DNA from 3 places in the Cupriavidus sp. NPDC089707 genome. Region 3 is predicted to be linked to each of the others. Evidence: predicted binding sites of a transcription regulator. Region 3 holds the regulator's gene; each other region holds the start of a gene.
What was found. The regulator HrcA, encoded in region 3, represses chaperone genes, less so after heat shock. The targets are predictions, from matches to a motif close to TTAGCACTCNNNNNNNNNGAGTGCTAA.
Positions count from the first base shown of each region.

Region 1: rpoH (RNA polymerase sigma factor RpoH) is a predicted target of HrcA. The motif match lies at 3,928-3,954, and genes of this name have one in related genera.
Region 2: groES (co-chaperone GroES) is a predicted target of HrcA. The motif match lies at 2,142-2,168, and genes of this name have one in related genera.

Region 1 covers NZ_JBIVHB010000001.1:40,125-45,931, forward strand. Annotated here, with positions in the region: gene ACIP1U_RS00225 (heme A synthase) at 8-1,120, shown strand; gene cyoE (heme o synthase) at 1,117-2,061, shown strand; gene ACIP1U_RS00235 (SCO family protein) at 2,188-2,802, shown strand; gene rpoH (RNA polymerase sigma factor RpoH) at 2,910-3,839, opposite strand; gene ACIP1U_RS00245 (pirin family protein) at 4,191-5,066, shown strand; gene ybiB (DNA-binding protein YbiB) at 5,077-5,807, opposite strand, start outside.
Region 2 covers NZ_JBIVHB010000001.1:433,746-439,552, forward strand. Annotated here, with positions in the region: gene arsB (ACR3 family arsenite efflux transporter) at 1-543, opposite strand, end outside; gene ACIP1U_RS02060 (arsenate reductase ArsC) at 546-1,040, opposite strand; gene ACIP1U_RS02065 (ArsI/CadI family heavy metal resistance metalloenzyme) at 1,088-1,570, opposite strand; gene ACIP1U_RS02070 (ArsR/SmtB family transcription factor) at 1,573-1,902, opposite strand; gene groES (co-chaperone GroES) at 2,273-2,563, shown strand; gene groL (chaperonin GroEL) at 2,611-4,254, shown strand; gene ACIP1U_RS02085 (metallophosphoesterase) at 4,375-5,160, opposite strand; gene ACIP1U_RS02090 (type II secretion system F family protein) at 5,375-5,807, opposite strand, start outside.
Region 3 covers NZ_JBIVHB010000004.1:202,993-208,799, forward strand. Annotated here, with positions in the region: gene ACIP1U_RS09515 (RNA-binding S4 domain-containing protein) at 1-94, opposite strand, end outside; gene hemH (ferrochelatase) at 91-1,206, opposite strand; gene hrcA (heat-inducible transcriptional repressor HrcA) at 1,310-2,347, opposite strand; gene ACIP1U_RS09530 (NAD kinase) at 2,451-3,368, shown strand; gene recN (DNA repair protein RecN) at 3,457-5,205, shown strand; gene ACIP1U_RS09540 (hypothetical protein) at 5,307-5,750, shown strand.

The DNA of each region.
Region 1 (5,807 bases), on a different contig from region 3:
GAAGGGCATGCTGCTGCAACTGGCCATCATCGGCGTCCTGATCGCACTGCTGCCGCTCAGCTATGTGCTGGTCAAGGGCGATCGCAACAAGTACCGCAAGCTGGTCTGGATCACCGCGTTCCTGACGCTGGACCTGATCATGTTCGGCAGCTTCACGCGGCTGACCGACTCCGGCCTGGGCTGCCCGGACTGGCCGGGCTGCTACGGCCACTCCAACCCGCACGCCGCGATGGAGCCGATCCGCGCGGCCGAGACCGCGCTGCCCAGCGGCCCGGTGACGCTGATGAAGGCATGGATCGAAATGATCCACCGCTACTTCGCCATGGCGGTGGGCGTGCTGATCATCGCGCTGATGGTGCTGGCCTGGGTCAAGCGCCGCGAGCTGAAGCAGTCGCCGTGGTTTGCCACCGGCGTGCTGGTGCTGGTATGCGTGCAAGGCGCGTTCGGCGCGTTCACCGTGACCATGAAGCTGCAGCCGATCATCGTGGTCACGCACCTGATGCTGGGCATGGGCCTGCTGGCGGCGCTGATCTGGCTGGGCTCGCGCAGCGATCCGCCGCACCCGGTTGCACCCCAGGCGGCGCGGCTGCACTGGCCGGTACGCATCGGCCTGCTGCTGCTGGTGATCCAGATTTTCCTGGGCGGCTGGGTCAGCACCAACTACGCGGTGCTCGCCTGCACGGACTTCCCGCTGTGCAACGGCCAGCTGGTGCCCGAGATGGACTTCCGGCACGGCTTCACGCTGTGGCGCCAGCTCGGCATGACGGCCGATGGCGACTACATCCCGCACGCGGCGCTGGTGGCGATCCACTGGGTGCACCGCGGTTTCGCTTTCGTGGTGCTGGGCTACCTGGCGTGGTTCGGCTTGCGCGCGCGCAGGCTGGAGGGACTGCACCGGCAGGCAGGCTGGCTGCTCGGCATGCTGGTGCTGCAACTGGCAACCGGGATGTCCAATATCGTGTTCGACTGGCCTCTTTTCGCCGCGGTTGCCCACAACGGCGGCGCGGCGGTGCTTCTGCTGCTGCTGGTCCGCCTCCACTACAATATAGGGCTCGCCGGGACCACGATCGGGGCCGCCCGCGCCACTGCCCCCGCACCGAACGCCGCCCGCGCCACATGAAAGACAAGACCCCTTCCGTGGTTACCGCTACACACCCTCATTCGCTGGGCAAGCTGAGCCGGATACGGCACCTGGCCCGGCAATATGCCGCCCTGACCAAGCCGCGCGTGACGCAGCTGGCAGTCTTCTGCGCCATCATCGGCATGTTCCTGGCCACGCCAGGCATGGTGCCGTGGCGCGTGCTGATCGGCGGTGCTGCCGGCATCTGGCTGCTCGCCGGGGCCGCCTTCGCCATCAATTGCCTGGTCGAGCAGAAGGTCGACGCACTGATGCGCCGCACCGCCTGGCGCCCGTCCGCCACGGGCGAGATCACCACCGCGCAGACGCTGGTGTTCTCCGCCATCCTCGGCGGCGCCGGCATGTGGATGCTGCACGAGTTCGCCAACGACCTGACGATGTGGCTGACCTTCGCCACGTTCCTGGGCTACGCGGTGGTCTACACCATCCTGCTCAAGCCGGCCACGCCGCAGAACATCGTCATCGGCGGGCTCTCCGGCGCAATGCCGCCGGCGCTGGGCTGGGCCGCCGTCGCTGGCGAAGTGCCGGCCGAGGCCTGGTTCCTGGTGCTGATCATCTTCACGTGGACGCCGCCGCACTTCTGGGCGCTGGCGCTGTACCGCCGCGCCGACTACGCCAAGTCGGGCCTGCCGATGCTGCCGGTCACCCACGGCGAGCGCTACACGCTGCTGCATATCCTGCTGTACACGCTGATCATGATCGCGGCGACGCTGCTGCCGTTCGTCTACGGCATGAGCGGCTACATCTACCTGGCGGCCGCGCTGGGACTGGGCGGCGGCTTCCTGGCCTATGCCTGGAAGATGTACCGCAACTACTCGGATGAGCTGGCGCAACGGACCTTCCGCTTCTCTATCCTGTACCTGTCGCTGCTGTTCGCGGCGCTGCTGGTCGACCATTACTTCAAGTTCGTGCCGCAGGTCTGACCTGCCTTGCCACGCTGCGGGCTGCGGCATCTTGTCGCGGCCGGCGCAGCGCGGCTGCGCCATCGGCGATACTCGGTGCTTTCGCCGACTTTTCCACTGCTGACCGCTCCACACAAGCTTTCACGCATGCCCAGACCCGCTTCCGGCCTGTTCTCCGCCTTCCGCCGCTTTTCCCTGCTTGCCGCGCTCGCGCTGGCGCTGGCCGCCTGCGGGCAGCAGAAGGCGTCGTTCCGCAATGTCGATATCAGCGGCGCCGCAGATTTCGGCAAGGATTTCTCTCTGCCCGACCACAACGGCAAGGTCCGCACCATTGCCGACTTCAAGGGCAAGGCGGTGGTGATGTTCTTCGGCTACACCCATTGTCCGGACGTGTGCCCGACCACCATGGCCGAGCTCAAGGCGGTGATGGAGCAGTTGGGTCCTGATGCCGACCGGGTCCAGGTGCTGTTCGTCACGGTCGATCCGGAGCGCGACACGCAGGCACTGCTGGCGCAGTATGTGCCAGCCTTCGACCCGCGCTTCCTGGGCCTGCGCCCGGCCGACGACGCCGCGCTGCAGAAGCTGGCCAAGGACTTCAAGGTGTTCTACGCCAAGGTGCCGGGCAGCTCTCCCAACAACTACACGGTGGATCACTCGGCGGGCAGCTATGTGTTCGATCCGGAAGGCCGGCTGCGGCTGTTCATCCGCCACGGCCAGGGGCCGGAGCCGATCGCGCACGACCTGAAGCAGTTGCTTTCCTGACGCCAGACGGTGCGGCATAACGTCGCACTGCTGCGATCACGGACGAAAAATCACGGACGAAAAAAAGCCGGTCCAGTCGGACCGGCTTTTTGCATGGGTGACCCGGATCAGGCAAATGCCTGCAGCGCCCCTTTCATCTTCTTCATCGCCGCGGCTTCGATCTGGCGGATGCGCTCCGCCGAGACGCCGAACTCGGCGGCCAGCTCATGCAGCGTGGCGCCGCCCGAGCCGTCATCGGCCACGTTCAGCCAGCGCGCCTCGATGATGCGGCGACTGCGCTCGTCCAGCCGGCCCAGCGCTTCTTCCAGGCCTTCGACCTGCATGCGGTCCTGGCGCTTGGCTTCCAGCACGCGCGTAGGTTCGTTGTGGTTGTCAGCCAGGTAGGCGATGGGGGCGAATTCCTCTTCGCCGTCGTCGACCTTGCCTTCCAGCGCGAGGTCGCCGCCCGACAGGCGGGTTTCCATCTCCATCACTTCTTCCGGCTTCACGTTCAGCTCGCGCGCCACGGCCTCGACCTGCTCCGGCGTGAACGTGTGCAAACCCTGCTTGTGGCTGCGCAGGTTGAAGAACAGCTTGCGCTGGGCCTTGGTGGTGGCCACCTTGACCATGCGCCAGTTCTTCAGCACGTACTCGTGGATCTCGGCCTTGATCCAATGCATCGCATACGAGACCAGGCGTACGCCCTGCTCGGGATCGAAGCGCTTCACGGCCTTCATCAGGCCGATATTGCCTTCCTGGATCAGGTCGGCGTGCGGCAGGCCATAGCCCAGGTATTGGCGGGCGATCGACACCACCAGGCGCAGATGGGACATCACCAGCTGGCGGGCGGCATCGACAGATTCGTTATCGCGGAGATCGCGCGCCAGGCGCTGTTCTTCCTCCGCGGTCAGCAACGGAATCCGGTGGACAGCCTGGATATAGCTGTCGAGATTGCCCACGGTCGCCGGGAAGGTCAGCGCAAAGCTGTTCCCGCTACGGGGCGCCGTCGGCAGACGGTTGTTAATCAGGGTTTGGTCGGCAGACAACACTGCGTTCACTCAGTCGCTCCTTTCGCATCCGGCGGTTGGATTGCCGGGTCATGCCCCGCGCGCCCTTGTAGGCGCTGCGGCGGCACTGCAACACATCTTAGCACTCCAACCGGGTGAGTGCTAATTGGAGTCCCTATGGCTTTGATAGTTCCCGTTGATTGACTCTACACATTGCATAGCGATAGCGCTATGAAGCGGCGTCCGGGACACTCGAGGCTGGGCACACCTCTGGTTAGAGCCGGTGTGTGGCCGCCGGTTCTGCATGCGAGTGGAATGATCCGTTGCTCCAGCGGCTACACTCGACGCAAGCGGCGGCAAGCTGGCATGCTTGCCAGCCTCTCTTGTATCCCCGGAGGAGTTATGTCTGCTATCGAACACTTGTTGAAGCCGCACGTGCGCGACCTGGGCGATTTCACCGTGCGCCGCCTGCTGCCGGCCGCTGCGACCCAGACGGTCGGGCCGTTTATCTTCTTCGACCATATGGGGCCGGTGCAGATGCCGCCGGGCGAGGGGGCTGATGTGCGCCCGCATCCGCATATCGGGCTGGCGACTGTCACTTACCTGTTCGAAGGCGAGATCATGCACCGGGACAGCCTCGGCAGCGAGCAGGCGATCCGGCCGGGCGACGTCAACTGGATGACCGCCGGCCACGGCATCGTCCATTCGGAGCGCTCGCCCGATTCCGTGCGCGCTGACGGCGCCCGCCTGCACGGCATCCAGACGTGGGTGGCACTGCCGAAGTCGCACGAAACTGCCGAACCGTCCTTTTTCCACCATCCCGCGGCAACGCTGCCGCGCATCGAGCAGCCTGGGGTGCGCATGGTGGTGATCGCCGGCGATGCCTTCGGCAAGACTTCGCCGGTCAAGGTCTTCAGCCGCACCCTGTACGTGGCGATCGAGCTGGAAGCGGGCGCGAGCGTGGAGATCCCCGCCGACCATGCCGAGCGCGGCATCTACCCGGTGGACGGCGCGGTGTCGCTGGACGGCGAGCCACTGCCGGCCGAGCACATGGTGGTGCTGACGCCCGGGCAGCCGGCTACGCTGATGGCGATGGCGCCGTCGCGCGTGATGCTGCTGGGCGGCGATGCCACCGACGGCCGCCGCTTTATCTACTGGAATTTCGTGGCCAGCAGCAAGGAGGCCATTGAGGCCGCCGCCAAGCGTTGGGAGGACGACCAGTTCCCGCGCGTGCCGGGTGAGCGCGACCGCATCCCGCTGCCGGCGCGCAAGCCCTGAACCGCCCGGCTCAGACCGGACTGGCCCAGGTGACGCGGGTGCCCAGCTTCAGGCACTCGCGGATGGCTTCGACCTGCGTGGCGATCGGCGCCGGCAGCGGCACGGCGCCATCGAGCACGCGCCGGATCCATGCTGCCGTCAGGCCGGCATCGTTGCCGGGCGGCAGTTCAGGCACTTCGGCCAGCGAGCCGCCGGTGGGATCGATCAGCGTCTGCTGATGCCCTTCATGCAACCAGTCGATGCGGCTGTTGCGCCGCGCATCGGCGACCACTTCGCCCTCGGTGCCGCGTGCCAGCAGCACGTTGGCCGGCTCGTGGGAGAAATAGTCGGTCAGCGTTTCGCGGTATTCCGGGTGGGTATAGCTGTACAGCCGCAATGCCTCGGCCGGTGTGTGCTCGCCCACCGGCTGCAGCATCTTGGCCACGGTATGCGACGAGTTGCGCAGGCCGATCACGGTGCGCCGCTCCAGCAGCTGCGACAGGCCGGGCGACAGCACATCGACCGGCAGCACCGCCAGCGGACCGTTGCCGCCAGTCTCGCGCAGCCGCGACGAGGCTTCGGCCGTGCTGGCGCACAGGGGGATGCCCAGCGCCTCGAACAGTGTCATGCTGGTGACGCGGTCATTGAAGACGCGCGTCCCGTGCACCAGTACCGGGATGCCTTCGCGAGCCAGCACCAGCGCCAGCAGCGGCACCAGGTTCGGCTGCTTGCGCGCGCCGTTATAGCTGGGGATCACCACCA
Region 2 (5,807 bases), on a different contig from region 3:
CGCCACCACCGGCGCGAAGGCGACTACCATGATGGCGTCGTTCAGTGCGACCTGGGACAGCGTGAAATACGGATCGCCCTTGCAGAGCTGACTCCAGACGAACACCATGGCGGTGCATGGCGCTGCAGCCAGCAGAATGAGGCCGGCCACATAGCTGTCAAGCTGGTCGGCAGGCAACAGTGGCGCGAAAAGATGGCGCACAAAGATCCATCCGAGCAGCGCCATCGAGAACGGCTTGACCGCCCAGTTGATGAACAGGGTCACGCCGATGCCTCGCCAGTGCGATTTCACCTGGCCCAATGCGCCGAAATCGATCTTGATCAGCATGGGGATGATCATCACCCAGATCAGAATGCCTACCGGCAGATTGACCTGCGCGTATTCCATCCGCCCGATCGCCTGGAAGACATCAGGCAGCATCTGCCCCAATGCGATACCGGCGACAATGCACAGCGCGACCCAAACGGTCAGATAGCGCTCAAAAAAGCTGATGGCCGGTTTGGCCGCCGCCTGGCTGGTCGCTGCTACGTTTTGGCTACTCATGCTCAGTTCCCCGCGAGACGCTGCAGCGCCTCCTGCAACTCGGCGTTGCTCATCTCGTCGATCGGGAGCAGCAGCAGTTGCAGCATCCGGTAGGCGATGGCCTGCCGGGTCAGCTCGAATGCCTGGCGCTTCTTTTCGTCGCCGCCTTCCGTGTTGGATGGGTCAGGGTAGCCCCAGTGCACCTTCACCGGGCTACCCGGCCAGTACGGGCATTCTTCCTCGGCCGCGCTGTCGCACACCGTGATGACGACGCGCATGTGCGGCGCATTCTCGCCGACAAATTCATCCCAGCTCTTGCTGCGGGAATCACCGACATCGACGCCGGCGTTTTCGAGCGCCTCGATTGCGAACGGGTTGATACGTCCGCTCGGGGAGCTTCCGGCGCTGTAGGCACGCACATCCCGTCCGAACTGCTTGGCCAGGTGATTGAGCATGCCCTCGCTCAGAACGCTACGGGCGGAGTTGTGGGTACAGAGGATCAGTACGTTGGTAGTCATTGGGTCATGAACAGTACGTTGTAGATTTTTTCGCTCATGGCTCACCCTCAGCAGCAAGACGGCGTGGCATTGACTGCGACGCCAATTGGCTTTCCCTTCGGAGCACGAGGCGCACAGCAAGCCGATTCCTGACCGCCCGCTTCGATCTTTCGGGAATCACCGTACACGGGCACATCGCCCAAGGTGTGGAAATGCTCCCACGCGATGCCTTGTGGATCGGTCAGCCAGTACTTGTCGCTACGCGCGTAGCAGCAGGTAGTTTCGCCTTCGTCTTGCAGCGACATGTCCGCGGCTTCGGCTCGCTGCTTCAACTCGGCCAGCTCCTCGGCGTCGTCAGTCTGAAAGCCAAGGTGGTCTACCCCGGTTTCCGCGCCACGCGCCGAGATGGCAAAGTTCACGCGCGGGTCTTCAAGCATCCATTTCGCGTAGTCGTCCTTCACTACCGACGGTTCGGCCGCGAAGAGCGCGGAGTAATAACGAATGCTCGCAGACAGGTCTGCGACGCTGACGTGCACGTGGAAGCGTTTCATGATCAGGACTCGGAGGCGACGGAACAGGTGGACACAGGGGAGCACGGATTGCCGCTGCAGCAGTTCTCCGTGAGGTAAGCCAGCAACGCATTCATGGTCTCGAAATGAGCCATGTAGATGATCGAGCGACCGTCCTGGCGGCTGGACAGCAAGCCGGCGCGGTGCAGCTCCTTCAGGTGGAACGACAACGATGACGCAGGCATCTCCATCAATTCGGCAATCCGGCCCGCCGGCAGTCCGGCGGGCCCGGCTTGCACGAGCATCCGGAAGACAGAGAGGCGTATCGGATGGGCAAGCGCGGCAAGCACTTCAAGGGCGTGATCGGTTTCCATGATTCGAATGTAGTCGAATCATGGAAACCGATAAAGTGAAATTTGTGTGACAGATGTGCGGCATCTCGCTTGGAGTTGACATGCAACCTATCACTTCCGCTGCCAAACGCGGACCACCTCGCCATCCAGAACCTTATCTTTTCCACTTGACCCTGAGGCGGGTATCGAGCTTCCATCGCCCGTCCGGGAAAACCCCCATCAAGCCGCTGTCTTGAAATGGCAATACCCCGTCCCTATAATTAGCACTCGTCGGGGGTGAGTGCTAACAGCATCAAGTGCCCCCTGCGACACCTGAACATTTCAGACGGCCGTCGCCCCGGTAGCCGGCCGATTTGTGATTAAACACTCACTTTTGTATCTAGGAGTCCGTATGAATCTGCGTCCTCTGCACGACCGCGTGATCGTGAAGCGTCTGGACAACGAAACCAAGACCGCGTCCGGTATCGTGATTCCCGACAACGCTGCCGAGAAGCCCGATCAAGGCGAAGTGCTGGCGATCGGCCCCGGCAAGAAGGATGACAAGGGCAACAACATTGCCCTGGACGTCAAGGTCGGCGATCGCGTGCTGTTCGGCAAGTATGCCGGCCAGGCCGTGAAGGTGGAAGGCCAGGAACTGCTGGTCATGCGCGAAGAAGACATCATGGCCGTGGTCAACAAGTAATCCGTTACTTGTAGCCCCACCCGTACAGATTTCAGGAGATTCAGAACATGGCAGCAAAAGACGTAGTGTTCGGCGACGCCGCACGTGCCAAGATGGTCGAAGGCGTGAACATCCTCGCCAACGCAGTCAAGGTGACCCTGGGCCCGAAGGGCCGCAACGTGGTGCTGGAGCGCAGCTTCGGCGGCCCGACCGTGACCAAGGACGGCGTGTCCGTGGCCAAGGAAATCGAGCTGAAGGACAAGCTGCAGAACATGGGCGCCCAGATGGTCAAGGAAGTGGCTTCCAAGACCAGCGACAACGCCGGTGACGGTACCACCACCGCTACCGTGCTGGCCCAGTCGATCGTGCGCGAAGGCATGAAGTACGTTGCCGCCGGCATGAACCCGATGGACCTGAAGCGCGGTATCGACAAGGCTGTCGGCGCCGCCGTGGAAGAGCTGAAGAAGGTCAGCAAGCCCACCACCACCAGCAAGGAAATCGCCCAGGTTGGCGCGATCTCGGCCAACAGCGACGCCTCGATCGGTGAGCGTATCGCCGAAGCCATGGACAAGGTCGGCAAGGAAGGCGTGATCACCGTCGAAGACGGCAAGTCGCTGGCCGACGAGCTGGAAGTCGTGGAAGGCATGCAGTTCGACCGCGGCTACCTGTCCCCGTACTTCATCAACAACCCGGAAAAGCAGGTTGTCCAGCTGGACAGCCCGTTCGTGCTGCTGTTCGACAAGAAGGTTTCGAACATCCGCGACCTGCTGCCGGTGCTGGAGCAAGTGGCCAAGGCTGGCCGCCCGCTGCTGATCATCGCTGAAGACGTCGAGGGCGAAGCCCTGGCGACCCTGGTGGTCAACAACATCCGTGGCATCCTGAAGACCGCCGCCGTCAAGGCTCCGGGCTTCGGCGACCGCCGCAAGGCCATGCTGGAAGACATCGCCATCCTGACCGGCGGCACCGTCATCGCTGAAGAAATCGGCCTGACGCTGGAAAAGGCTACCCTGAACGACCTGGGCCAGGCCAAGCGCATCGAGATCGGCAAGGAAAACACCATCATCATCGACGGCGCCGGCGACGCAGGTGCGATCGAAGGCCGCGTGAAGCAGATCCGCGCCCAGATCGAAGAAGCGACCTCGGACTACGACCGTGAAAAGCTGCAAGAGCGCGTGGCCAAGCTGGCCGGCGGTGTTGCCGTGATCAAGGTTGGCGCTGCCACCGAAGTCGAAATGAAGGAAAAGAAGGCCCGCGTGGAAGACGCCCTGCACGCCACCCGCGCTGCGGTGGAAGAAGGCATCGTTCCCGGCGGCGGTGTGGCCCTGCTGCGTGCCCGCGCTGCGATCTCGGCACTGACCGGCGAAAACGCCGACCAGAACGCCGGTATCAAGATCGTGCTGCGCGCCATGGAAGAGCCGCTGCGCCAGATCGTGCTGAACGCCGGCGAAGAAGCTTCGGTCGTCGTTGCCAAGGTCATCGAAGGCAAGGGCAACTACGGCTACAACGCGGCTTCGGGCGAGTACGGCGACCTGGTTGAAATGGGCGTGCTGGACCCGACCAAGGTCACCCGCACCGCACTGCAGAACGCCGCTTCGGTGGCTTCGCTGATGCTGACCACGGACTGCGCTGTTGCCGAATCGCCGAAGGAAGAGTCGGCTCCGGCAATGCCGGGCGGCATGGGCGGCATGGGCGGCATGGAAGGCATGATGTAATTTGTGCCGACTGACTGCCGGCTTTCATGGCTGGCAGGCTGTCTGAACGAAAACCCCCGCGGGTGTGAATCCGCGGGGGTTTTTGTATTTCGGGGTTCGAGGCCGAAGGCCGGCTCCCCGTCAGACCTCCACCACACAGCACCAGTCGAAGCGCTTGTTTTCCAGCTCGCCCGTGCGCCGGCTGACATAACCGCGCGGATTGCACACGACGCGCGAATCGTCGATGCAGTAGTCGAAACTGGTATGGGTATGGCCATGAATCCACAGGTCCGCCTGCGCCACCAGGTCGGGCCGGCGTGACAGGAAGCCGCCGGAAACCAGGTCATGCGAGTAGCGCGGGTCAAGACTGCCCAGGTCCGGGCCATGATGGGTGACCACCACGGTCTTGCCTTCGAACGGCTGCGCCAGCTGCGCGGCCAGCCAGCCCGAAGCGGCCTCGTGGCGCGCCAGCGCGTCTTCCGGCGTGAAATGGCGGGCCTTGCCGTCGTCGCCGTCGACTTCGATCAGCCTGTGATCCAGCATCACGCCCGCGCAGGCCTGCATCGAATCCTCGCGCCGGTCGACGCCGAACAGCGTGTAATCCGTCCACCAGGTCGTGCCAAGGATCCGCACGGGGCCGCTGGCGGTGCCGAACTCGGCAACGGCGCCGTTGAGCACGTGCATGCCGGGATGCTCTGCCGCGGCTTCGGCCATCTGCCGGTCGACCGCATCAAAATTGCTCTCGTAATACTCGTGGTTGCCGGGCACATAGATCACGGGTTGCGCGAACGTGCGCGCGGCCCAGTCGATGCCGTCGCGGCCGTTGGCGATGTCGCCGGCCAGCACCACGATGTCGGCATCGCAGCCGGGCACTTGCTGCGGCATGTTGTGCTCGATATGCAGGTCGCTCAGGATGCGCAGTTTCATGGGGACTCCGGGGCGATTGGGGTCTGGCTGCATCCGCCGCGCCGGCGGCGGGGGCAGTGGTGGCATTCTTAAGAACCCTGGCGCCGCGGTCAAGTCCCCAGGCACGCACGCCGCCAAAGCAAAAAAGCCCGGAACCAGGTCCGGGCAAGGGACTGTCTGGCCGGCGTTGCACCGGGAGACAGCCGGGGGAACCGCTCAGGGTTACCCGTGAGTCCTATCCTCCCTGTCCCGCCATGGTTGGCAACAGGACGCGATAGATCTGGATAAACGCCGGCCCCAGCAGTACCAGCAGCAGCGAGGGGAAGATGGTGAAGATCAGCGGGAACAGCAGCTTGAGCGCGATCTTGGCGGCCTGCTCCTCGGCCAGCATGCGGCGCTTGGTGCGCAGCATGTCCGACAGCACGCGCAACGACTCGCCCAGGCTGGTGCCGAAGCGGTCGGCCTGGATCAGCATCGAGGCAAACTTGTCCACATCCTCCACGCCGGTGCGCAGCGACAGGTTGGACAGTGCTTTTTCCTTGGAGAAGCCGGAGCGCAGTTCGAGCAGCATCAGTTGCAGTTCGTCGGCCATTACGGGGCAGCGCAGCGCGAGTTCGTCGGCGACGCGCATCAGCGCGGCGTCCAGGCCGAGGCCGGCTTCGACGCAG
Region 3 (5,807 bases):
CCTCGGCCGCAAGCGAGCGCGTCTTGAAGAAGCGCGCGCACCATAGCCATTTGTCGATGCGCTGGCGCGCATCCGCTTCGAAATCCACATTCATGCTGCGGCTCCCCGGGTCTGTGCGCGCGAGCGGCGCACTTCCAGTTCATGCGGGTGCGGCGTATTGAGCGGCCACCCCTGCAGATGCTGCAGGGCAATCTCCGCCATCGCCGCCACCCACGGCGCCGAGTCGTTCATGCAAGGAATAAAGTGGAAATCCTTGCCGCCCGCGACCTTGAATTCGGTCTGCCCTTCCATCGCGATTTCCTCAAGCGTCTCGATGCAGTCCGCCGGAAAGCCCGGACAGAACACGTCGACCCGGCCGGCGCCAACCTTGCCCAGCTCCGCCAGGGTCGGGGCCGTGTACGGCTGCAGCCACTCTGCCTTGCCAAAACGAGACTGAAACGTCACCTGGTACTGCCCCGGCTGCAAGCCCAGCGCATCGCCGAGCAGCCGGCCGGTCTTCAGGCACTCGCAGTGATACGGGTCGCCCAGCTCCAGCGTGCGCCGCGGCACGCCGTGGAACGACAGGATCAGCTTGTCGCCGTGCGCGAAGTCGGGCATGCCATGCCGTGACCAGTAGGCCCCGACCTGCTGGTGCAGCGCCGAGATATACGCCGGGTGGTCATGGAAATGTTTGACCAGCCGCAGCTCGGGCTGGTTGCGCCATTGGCCCAGCACGCGGAAGACCTCGTCGAACGCGGTGGCGGTAGTGGTGCCGGAGTACTGTGGGTACATAGGCAGCACCAGCACCTGTTCGCAGCCCTGGCGGCGCAGCGCTTCCATCACTGACGCGATCGACGGGTTGCCGTAGCGCATGGCGCACGCCACCGTCACCTCGTGGCCGTTCTGGCTCAGCAGCCGCTGCAGCGCATGCGCCTGGCGCTCGCTGTAGACCAGCAGCGGCGAGCCGGTCATATGCGCCTCGCGCAGCCAGATCGACTCGTACTTCAGCGCCGACGCACGCGAGCGCAGCGGCAGGATCACGCCATGCAGCAGCGGCAGCCAGGCGGCGCGCGGGATCTCGACCACGCGCGGGTCTGACAGGAATTCCTTCAGGTAGCGGCCTACCGCCTTGGGCGTGGGTGCATCGGGGGTGCCCAGGTTGACCAGCAGGATCGCCGTGCGCGGCGCCTGCCCGTGCTGGTAGACCGGTTCGGGTGAAAACGTCATGTCGCTTCCGGGTTGGCGCGCGGCCGGGAACGCGCCATGGCGGCGCGCCGGCGCAGGCGGCGCTCGGTAGGAATGGGGCAGCTTGTCAGACCGGCCAGCCGCGTCACTGGTTCTGGCTCAGCGCGCTGGACAGCAGCCGCGCGGTGATGTCTACGATCGGGATCACGCGCTCGTATGCCATGCGTGTCGGGCCGATCACGCCGAGGGTGCCGACGATCTGCCCGTCGACCTCGTATGGCGCGGTGATGACCGCCATGTCTTCCAGCGGCACCAGTTGGCTTTCGCCGCCGATGAAGATCTGCACGCCCTGCGCATGGCTGGAGACGTCGAGCAGCTGCAGCAGGCTGGTCTTGTGCTCGAACACGTCGAACAGCCGGCGCAGCTTGTCCATGCTGGAAGACAGGTCTTCCACTTCCAGCAGCTTGCGTTCGCCGCTGATATAGACGTGGTCGTCTTCCTCGTCGTCGGCCACGCTGCCGGCCTCGACCGCCGCCTGCATCAGCTGCGACATGTCGCGGCGCAGGTCCCGCAGCTCGACGCGCAGGTGGCTGCGCACGGCGTCGAAGCTCATGCCGCCGTAGTGCGAGTTGAAGTAGTTGGCCGCCTCGATCAGCTGGGCCGGGGTGTATGACAGCTCGGTCTGGATGATCCGGTTCTGCACGTCGCCCTCGGGACTGACGATGATCAGCAGGATGCGCTTGTCGGACAGGCGCATGAATTCGATCTGCCGAAACGCCTGCGCGCGCCGCGGCGTCATCACCACGCCGGCGAAGTGCGACAGGTTGGACAGCGTGCGCGCCGCCGCCGTGATCATGCGCTGCGGCCCAAGTTGCTGGGCGCCCAGCTGGCCCTGGATCTGGCCGGTCAGCTCGGCCAGGTCGGCGTTGCGCTCCAGCGGCTTGGCCGTCAGCATGGAATCGACGAACAGCCGGTACCCGCGCGGCGTCGGGATGCGGCCGGCCGATGTGTGCGGGCTGGCGATAAAGCCCATTTCCTCGAGATCGGACATCACATTGCGGATGGTCGCTGGCGACAGGTCCAGCCCCGAGAACTTCGACAGGGTGCGGGACCCGACCGGCTGGCCTTCGGCGATGTAGCGCTCGATCAGGGTCTTGAGCAGCGTTTTGGAGCGTTCATCCATGATGCCCCGATTTTACGCAAGTTTTAGACCTTCTGGCGCCCTGCCTGGGTTGCGGCGCCGGCACCTGCTGGCAACGGCAGCGGCGGTATGGTCTAATCCCGGCATGTCCGCCCCCCCGAGAGCCAGCGCCTTGCGCACTTCGTTCAACACCGTCGCCCTGGTGGGCCGCTACTCGACCGCCGGCATCGAAGGACCGCTGGAGGAGATCGCCTCTTATATCCTGCGCAACGGCCAGGACGTGGTGTTCGAGCGCGAAACCGCGCTGGCCACCGGGCTGACCGCCTACCCTGCCCTGTCGGCCGAGGAAATCGGCAAGCACGCGGACGTGGCGGTGGTGCTGGGCGGCGACGGCACGCTGCTGGGCCTTGCCCGCCAGCTGGCCGGCTACGACGTGCCGCTGATCGGGGTCAACCACGGGCGGCTCGGTTTCATGACCGACATCGCGCTGGAAGACGCGCACACGGTGCTGCCGGACATGCTCGACGGCCGCTACGAGGCCGAGAACCGGCTGCTGCTCGAGTCACGCGTGGTACGCGACGACAGCGTCATTTTTTCCGCGCTGGCGCTGAACGACGTGGTGGTGAACCGCTCGGGCATTTCCGGCATGGTCGAGCTGGCGGTGTCCGTTGATGGCTACTTTATGTACAACCAGCGTTCGGACGGCCTGATCGTATCGACCGCGACCGGATCGACTGCCTATGCGCTGTCCGCCGGCGGCCCGATCCTGCACCCGACGCTGTCGGGCGTGGTGCTGGTGCCGATCGCCCCGCATGCGCTGTCTAACCGGCCGATCGTGTTGCCGCATGATGCCGAGGTCACCATCGAGGTCGCCAGCGCGCGCGACGCCAGCGTCAATTTCGACATGCAGTCGCTGACCTCGCTGCTGCCCGGCGACCGTATCGTGGTGCGGCGCTCGGAGAAGAGCATCAACCTGCTGCACCCGGTGGGCTACAACTACTACGCCACGCTGCGCAAGAAGCTGCACTGGCACGAATACCCGTCCGAAGACAACCGCCTCTGATCCGCCCCCAGAGCCCGAGCTAGCCACCCCGATCCGACGCCAGCCCGACTTCCCGGACCGATCTCACTTTCCGCCACGATCCGCCACGATGCTGCGCAGCCTGTCCATCCGCGATTTCGTCATTGTCGACTCGCTCGACCTGGATTTCACTTCTGGCTTCACCGTCTTTACCGGCGAGACCGGCGCCGGCAAGTCGATCCTGATCGACGCCCTGGCCCTGGTGCTGGGTGAGCGAGCCGACGCCGGCATCGTGCGCGAAGGCGCCCCACGCGCCAGCATCAGCGCCACCTTCTCGACCCACCCTGCGCTCGACGCCTGGCTGACCGAGCGCGAGCTCAATACCGAAGACGAAGACGGCGCCGGCTCGGTGCTGCTGCGGCGTACGGTCGATGCCGGCGGCCGCAGCAAGGCCTTTATCAACGGCGCCGCGGCCACGCTGGCCCAGTTGCGCGAAGTGGGGGACCAGCTGGTCGATATCCACGGGCAGCACGCGCACCAGCTGCTGCTGCGCCCGGATGCGCAGCGCCTGCTGTTCGACGCCCACGCCGGGCTGACCCAGCAGGCCGGCGCGGTGGCCGAGGCCTGGCGCGCGTGGCGCGCCTGCGTGCGCCAGCGCGAGGCGGTCGAGCACCAGTCGCGCGAGATGCAGCTCGAGCGCGAGCGGCTGGAGTGGCAGGTCGGCGAGCTCGACAAGCTCAACCCGCAGCCAGGCGAATGGGAAGAGATCCAGGCCGAGTACAACCGCCTGTCGCATGCCGCCGGTCTGATCGACGGCAGCCGAGCGGCGCTGGACGCGCTGTCCGAGGCCGACGGCTCGGTGCTGTCGGCGCTGAACACGATCGTGCACCGGCTGCAGCAACTGGCCGACGTCGACCCGGCGCTTCGCGACGTGCTGGCCGCGCTCGAGCCCGCCCAGGTGCAGGCCGAGGAAGCCGCGCACTCGCTGACCCGCTACGTCGACCGGCTCGAGCTGGATCCCGAACGGCTGCAGGCCGTTGAAGAACGCATGCAGGCGCTGCACGCCACCGCGCGCAAGTACCGCCTGCCTCCCGAGCAACTGCCCGATGAACTGCTGGCGCGCCGCCAGCAGCTCGACGACCTGCAGGCCGCGCAGGACCTGAACAAGGTGATGGCGCGCGAAGCCGCTGCCAAGGCTGCCTACCTGACGCTGGCACAACACCTCGGCCATGCGCGCTCGCAAGCCGCGCAGGCACTGTCGGCCGCGGTCACCGACGCCATGCAGGGCCTGTCGATGGCGGGTGGCAGCTTCGTCGCCGCACTGAACCCGCTGGAAGAAGGCCAGAGCTACGGCCTGGAGCAGGTCGAGTTCCTGGTGGCCGGCCATGCCGGCGTCAGCGCGCGGCCGCTGGCGCGGGTCGCGTCCGGCGGCGAACTGGCGCGCATCAGCCTGGCGATCTCCGTGATCACCAGCGAAGCCTCGCCCACGCCGACACTGATCTTCGACGAAGTCGACACCGGCATCGGCGGCGCCGTCGCCGAAGTGGTCGGCCGGCGCCTGCAGGAACTGGGCCGCGCGCGCCAGGTGCTGTGCGTGACCCACTTGCCGCAGGTCGCCGCGCAGGCCGGCACGCACCTGCTCGTCAGCAAGGAAACCACCGATGGCGGTAATGGCTCGGTCACGCGCTCGCGTATCCGCGTGCTCGACCCGGCCGGGCGCGTGGTCGAGACCGCGCGCATGCTGGGCGGGGCCACGGTCACCGCGACCACGTTGCAGCATGCCGAGGAGATGCTGGCGCAAGGCGCCGAAGCCCAGGCTGGCGCCCCGGTGCGCGGCACGGCAAAGGAAAGCCGGCGCGGCCGCCGCGCCGCCGGCTGACGCCCCCACATCGCCGCCGCATCGCCGCCGCATCGCCGCCACATCGCCGCCACATCGCGCCCGCATCGGCCTACCGAACCAACTTTCACAGGAGTCCCACCATGACCCGCCACGCGCCGCCGGCAGGCCGCCGCCACCGCCCCTTGCGCGCCGTACTGGCCCTGGCCACCGCGGCCACGGCCGCCCTGCTGGCACTGTCCGGCTGCCAGGCGCACTCCGGGGCTTCCGCCCCGCCGCCGGGCAGCATCACCGACGACCGCGCGCTGGGCGACATCATGGTCAAGTTCAAGCCGCCCGCGGTCGACATGTCCGAGGATGCCGGCAAGCTGCTGGCCGAGATCAAGGGACCGATCCGCTATGTCATCAAGCGCCCCATGTCGGGCGGGGTCTGGCTGGTGACGGCGATCTCCAAATCGGCGGATGCCACCATCGACCAGGCGGTTGATACGCTGCGCGCCTCCCCGCGTATCGAGGCCGCCGAGCCGGACCGGCTGATCCAGCCGAACCGCACCATGCCGACCAGCCGGGATATGCCCAAGAGCTGAGCGTGCCTGCGGAATCCGTCCGGAAGTGGCGGGTTCTAAACCTTCGGTAGCCCTTGC